2 regions of the Clostridium sp. 7_2_43FAA genome follow, and region 1 is predicted to be linked to the other one. Evidence: riboswitches for the same ligand, from Rfam matches in the RefSeq annotation. Region 1 holds a riboswitch; the other holds the start of a gene.
The links. Region 1 has a riboswitch for fluoride ahead of CSBG_RS07805 (cation:proton antiporter). Riboswitches for the same ligand answer to the same signal wherever they lie in the genome.
Positions count from the first base shown of each region.

Region 2: another riboswitch for fluoride. It lies ahead of CSBG_RS17290 (chloride channel protein); the one in region 1 lies ahead of CSBG_RS07805 (cation:proton antiporter).

Region 1 is NZ_JH815222.1:1,327,442-1,330,880, forward strand. Features, by position in the region: gene CSBG_RS07800 (tetratricopeptide repeat-containing sensor histidine kinase) at 1-396, shown strand, start outside; gene CSBG_RS07805 (cation:proton antiporter) at 482-1,672, opposite strand; fluoride riboswitch at 1,722-1,796, opposite strand; gene pulA (type I pullulanase) at 1,991-3,439, shown strand, end outside.
Region 2 is NZ_JH815223.1:214,816-218,254, forward strand. Features, by position in the region: gene CSBG_RS17280 (PTS sugar transporter subunit IIB) at 1-469, shown strand, start outside; gene xylB (xylulokinase) at 525-1,979, shown strand; fluoride riboswitch at 2,037-2,109, shown strand; gene CSBG_RS17290 (chloride channel protein) at 2,172-3,401, shown strand.

The DNA of each region.
Region 1 (3,439 bases):
ATTGAGAAAATAATACTTAGTATTCTTTCTAATATATTAATGGTGTCATTCGAAAAATCTGAGATATTAATAAGTGTTTTAGAAAGAAAACACTATATAAACATTGTGTTTAAATATAGAGGAAATGGTTTTAATAATTCTATATTTAATGTTTTTAATAATGATACAAAAAGTTGTCCTTTCAATACTTATGCTAAAGATTTATCAATAGCTAAATCTTTATTAGAACTTCAAAATGGTAAAGTATATGTTAATAATAAATGTGATGATGGGAATGAAGTGGTAATATTACTTCCAAAGTTAAAGTTTCAATATTTAAATAAAAATACTATTATGGATACTTATGATATAAATGATATAAATGTTGCAATGGAATTTTGTGATTTAATATCATAGCATATTAAATGAATAATAAAAAAGGCTATAGAAAATTGTATGGTTATGTAATATAAGCATACAAATTGTATCTATAGCTTTTATTTTATTTATTCTTTGAAATAGAGAGCAATTTTTTGTAAGTATTATCAATTAAAGTTGCTCCAAGAGGAGCAGTAATAATTATTGAAAGAACAGCTACAGTTAATATTATTTCTCCAGAAGCTAATCCCATTGACAAGGGCAATGCTCCAATAGCAGCTTGAACTGTTGCCTTTGGCATATATCCTATAGCGGAAAATAATCTTTCTTTAAAATTCATTTCAGTCTTTATCAAAGATAATAATACGCCAAAGATTCTAAATACTAATGCTCCTAAAATTAAAATAATAGTAATAATTCCGGAATTCATTGCGTACTTAATGTCTACACTAGCCCCAACTAAAACAAATAGAAATACTTCGGCGCCAACCCAAAGTTTTGAATATTTATTAGATATACGTCTGGCAAGTTTTGAATAAATCTTAAGTATAGTTGCACCAAGGCTCATAACAGCTAATAATCCAGATATAGGAATGAATCCTTTTAATAAATCTTCAACTGTAATAAATAAAAAAGATACACTTAAAATTATAAGAATTTTAATAGAATCTCTTATATGAATTTTTTTAAATAAATATACTAGAACAATACCAGTTAAAATTCCTAATATGATTCCAATGATAATAGATATAGGTATTTCTATTATGGAGCTTATTGAAAAGTTTGATCCAGTAGTTGCAATGCTTGTAAATGAAGTAAATAGCACAATAACAAAAATATCATCGACAGAAGCTCCAGCTAATATTAATTGAGGAATACTTTTATTAGTACCGTAACCTTCTTCCATAAGCTTAAGCATTCTAGGAACTATAACAGCTGGGGATACAGCAGCTATGACTGTTCCAAGTATTGCAGAATCTAATATAGGTAAATTTAAAAGTTTTGGACCGAGAATAATAAAACCTAATATCTCAAGGGTTGCAGGTATAAAACACATTAAAATTGCTGGTCTTCCAACTTTTTTTAAATCTTTTATATCCAATGCAAGGCCTGCACGAGTTAAAATTATTACAAGTGCTATTTGTCTAAGTTCAGATGATATGCCTATAATACTAGAATCTAATAAGTTAAGCATGTGAGGGCCTAAGATAATGCCTGTTAATATCATACCTACAAGGCTTGGAAGCTTTAGTTTAGTAAAAATAGAGCCAATAAATAGACCTAATAAAATAATAAGTGCTATGCTTGTTAACATAAAATCCTCCTTTATTTCTTATTAAAAAAAGCCAATGAGCTCTGCAAAAAAACTTGCAGAAGTCATTAGCTTACCAAAGCGGTTTAGACATAAGTCAAGGGAGAACTTCATTCCCTTAAAGTCTTTTAAATAATACCATATAAGTATTTACAAATCAATAAAAATATTGAATTGATATAATAGTTGTCATGAATTAAAAGAAAATTTAGTAAAGAGGTACATAAAGATGAAGTAGATAATGAAAGAGTGGTTATATAATTTTTTGAATTAAATAAGTTTTACTTATGATTAAGAAAAAATATGTAGGGGCAATAATTATTGATAGGAATAAAATATAATAGAAAGATTTTAGGAGTTGAAGGAATGATAAGCTATAGTGATAATATGACATATAATGATATAAGTAATAACAACTCTATTAAAATATATAATATTAATTCATTAGAAATAAAAGCATCTAGTAATGTGTTTCATCTAGATGAGGAAATACAATTAGTAGCATTGAAAGAATCCATATTTGGAATAAAAGAAATAAGAAATGTTTATTGGGAAATTGACTATAAAGGAAAAGAGATTACGCTTTCAAATAATATAATAAAAATAAGTAAGCTATTGAGAAAGAAAAATTCACTTAAAGTAACCTGTGTAGATAAAATTACAGGAGAAAGAGCTTGTAGAGAATTTTCTATTATTTTAAATGAAGTTGAAGGTACATTAATACATTTTATAAAAAATGATGGTGATTATTTTGGAAATGGATATAAATGGGATTTGTGGAGCTTTTCAAATGATGGGGTTTCATATGCTGTTGAGCTACAAAATAAAAGCGATTTTGGTAGATGTACATTTGTAAGGGAAGAAAATATAATTGCAAGAAGAAAAGCTTGGGGAGATAACTGGGGAAATGATTGGTCTGAGCAAACTGCAACGTTTGAAATACCAAAAGGAGTTAAAAATTGCTATATAGTTCATGGGGAAAATAATCTTATAACAAATTTAGAAGATGTAATTGAATATATGAAGCCTAGAATTGAAATTGCAATAATGGATAAGAAAGATAGTATTACAGCTTTTTTATCTAAAACACCTTTAGATGGAACTAAATTTTATATTTACATTAATGGTATTAAAGAAGAACATTGTGAGTACGAAATTGATAAATTATCTAAAAAGGTTGATTTCAAAAATTTAAATGTAAAAGTATCTCCAAGTGATTTAGTAGAAATAAGGGCTAGCAATACATTTTTACCTTGTAAAGTAACTATGAGGAATTTTTTAGATAGTTATTATTATGATGGACCTGATATGGGAGTTGTATATGATAAAGAAAATATATACTTGAGAATTTGGGCTCCTACGGCATTTAAGATAGATTTATGTTTATATGAAAATTGGTATGATATTAATGGAAATGAAAAAAGAGTATATCAGATGAAAAGAGAGGAAAAAAGCGGAACTCATTATACTAAGATTAGTAGAAAAAAAAATGAATGTGTATTTTATCTATATAAACTATATTTTAAAGATATAGATCGAAATGGATTAGAGTATATAAAAATAAATTATGCAGTAGATCCATATGCAGTATCGGTGGGAGTAAATGGAGAAAAGGGATTTCTAATAGATATAAATAATGTTAAATCAATGCCATTTGGATGGTTGTGTGATGAAAGGCCACAGCTTTTAAGAAAAGAAGATTCTATAATTTATGAAATACATGTAAGGGACTTTACTATAAGTGATGATAGCGGAATAGATAAAAATATC
Region 2 (3,439 bases), on a different contig from region 1:
GATAATTCATATAAGAATAGACGATAGATTAATACATGGCCAAGTTGCTACAATGTGGACAAACAATTTAGGAGCAACTAGAATAATGGTTATTAATGATGAGGTAGCTAATAATGATTTGCAAAAATCAGTATTAAGAATGGCAGCACCATCAAATGTAAGTACATCTATAATAACTAGAGAAACAGCTTTAAAAAATATTTCTTCAGGAAAATATGAAGGACAAAAAGTGTTTATTGTTGTAAAATCACCATTAGATTTACTTTATCTTGTTAAAAATGGATTAGATATTAAGAAGATTAATGTAGGTAATATGTCTTCTAAATCAAATACAGAAGTTATAAGACCATCTGTAAGTGTTACACCAGAAGAAAAGGAAGCATTTAAAGAATTAATAGATAGAGGAGTTGAAGTTACAGCAATAATGACTCCTACAGATCCATTAGTTTATTTAAAGGAGTATCTATAAGATTTAAGGGAGACAATAAAGTCTCCCTAATTTATTAATATAGGAGGATATTTTTATGGAATATGTTATAGGTTTAGATTTAGGAACAGGTTCTATCAAGGGGATAGCTTTAGATAAAGCTGGAGAAGTAGTATTGAAGCATTCGGAAAGTTATCCTTTATACAATAATAGAGATGGACATTCTGAACAAGAGCCAGAAGATTGGTATAATGCTTCAGTTAAGGTTTTGGAAAAGATAACTAATGATTTAGGTGGAGATGGATTAAGAGCTATAAGTATATCAGGTCAAATGCATAGCTTAGTATTATTAGATAATGAAAATAAACCTATAAGAAGAAGTATTCTATGGAATGATACAAGAACAACTAAGCAATGTGAATATATAATGAATAACTTTGGAGAAAAAGTAATTGAAATCACAGGGAATAAAAGCCTTGAAGGATTTACGCTTCCAAAGGTATTATGGGTAAAAGAAAATGAACCTGGAAATTGGGAAAAGACTAAAAAGTTCTGTTTACCTAAAGATTATTTAGTATTTAAATATACAGGTAACATATGTACAGATATATCTGATGCAGCTGGAACACAAATGTTAAATATTAAAGAAGGAAAATGGTCTGAGGAAATAGCAAATCTTTTAGATTTAGATTTAAATAAATATCCTAAGATATATAATTCAACTGAATGTGTTGGAGAATTAAATGAAGAATTAAAGGAAAAGTTAAATGCCAAAGGAAGTATTAAAATCTTCCCAGCAGGATCAGACAATCCTTGCTCAGCTTTAGGATCAGGAATAATAAATAAAAATAGAGATTTATTAAGTATAGGAACTTCAGGTGTATATTTAAAATATGAAGAAGAGTATAAGAACTATGGTGGAAAACTTCACATGTTTAATAATGTACTACCAAATAGCTGTTACTCAATGGGGGTAACTCTTTCTGCTGGAGATTCTTTAAGCTGGTTTAGAAATACCTTTGCAAAGGATAAAGATTTTGATGAACTTTTAAGCGGAGTATCTAATGTTAAAGAAGGATCTAATGGATTATTATTTGCTCCTTATATAGTTGGAGAAAGAACACCTTATGCAGATAGTAATATAAGAGGAACCTTCATAGGAATAGATAAAAGCCATGATTTAAATCATTTTGCAAGAGCGGTAATTGAAGGAATAACATTCTCATTAAAAGATTGCTTTAGCATATATGAAGATGATAGTGATAGAGAAATAATTTCAGTAGGAGGAGGAGCTAAGTCTAAGGAGTGGCTTCAAATACAAGCTAACGTATTTAATAAGAAGGTAATATCTTTGAAAATAGAAGAAGGTCCATCTCTTGGAGCTACAATAATAGCTGCTGTTTCATTAGGATGGTTCGTTTCTTTTGAAGATGCTGTAAAAGTAATAGTAAAAGAAAAAGAATGTTATTATCCAAATGAAGAAGCAGTAGAAGCATATAAAGAAATTTATATTCGCTATAGAAAAATATATGACAATATAAAAAATATATAGATAAGCATAGATTGATTTTTATAAGTAATAGTATTATAATGTTTAAAGAAAATGTGAATAATTTTTGGGAATGAAGTTCTCCCATGAGAAATCTAAACCGTCAAGTAAGACTAATGACTTCTATGATTTAATCGTAGAGTCATAGTCTTTTTTATTTTTTAAGAAATTAATCATTAGAAAGGTATGCGTAATATGAGAATTTTTAAATTAACAACTTGTACAATTATAGTGTCAATTATAATGGGAATTATATCAGCTATATTTTTAAGATCATTAGAATTCGTTACAACCTTAAGAGAGGGATTTCCTTATATAATTTTTTTAATTCCTATAATAGGAGTATTAACAGCATATACATATTCAAAGTATGGGAATGGATCTAATAGAGGAAACAATTTAATTATTGAAAGTGTTCATAAGGAGGTAAAAGTTCCATTTAGAATGGCATTCTTGACATTTATTTTTACTGTATTAACGCATTTATCTGGAGGATCAGCGGGAAGAGAAGGTACAGCAGTTCAAATAGGAGGAGCCTTGACAAATAAATTAGCTAACATTTTCAAAATGGAGCATAAGGAGAAAAGAATTCTAATTATGTCAGGAATAAGTGCTGCATTTGGCTCAGTCTTTGGAACACCGCTTGCTGGTACATTTTTTGGTATGGAAGTATGTTTTATAGGAAAGATTAGCTATGAAGCAATGATATATTGTTTTATAGGATCATATACAGCTAATTTTGTTACAGAATACTTAGGTATAAATCATGTAGGGCACTTAATAAAATCTATCCCTAATATTTCTGTATATACACTATTAATAGTAATAATATCATCAATTTTATTTGGTATTTTTGGAAAGATATTTGCAGAAGGAGTTCAGTTAGTTAAAGGATTTTACAGTAAAAATATAAAAAACAATATATATAGAGCAATAATGTCCTCAAGTGTAGTTTTATTAGTTATTATAATATTTAAATTATATAAATTTGAGGGATTAAGTACATGGCTTATTGATAGTGGATTTTCAGGTAATATAACTATTTTAGATCCAATAAAGAAGTTAATATTAACAGTACTAACATTAGGAGCTGGATTCCAAGGAGGAGAGGTTACTCTGCTATTTGATATAGGAGCTTCTTTAGGTGGTGCTATAGGTAATTTAACTAATATAGAGCCTTCATTATTAGCAGCTATTGGGATGATTTGTGTTTTTGGGAGTGCTACTAATACTCCACTTACTACAATTATGCTGGGAATTAATTTGTTTGGATCAGAAGCTGTTCCTTACTATATAATTGGAGCGTTTATTAGCTATTATGTAATAGGACATAATGGGATTTATGGAGCACAAGTTATTACTACTCCTAAGTTAAAAAGACTAGAAAAACATAAAGGGATATCTCTAGAGAATATAGAAAAATAATTTATAAAGGAAGTGTTAAGTACTTCCTTTATAAATTA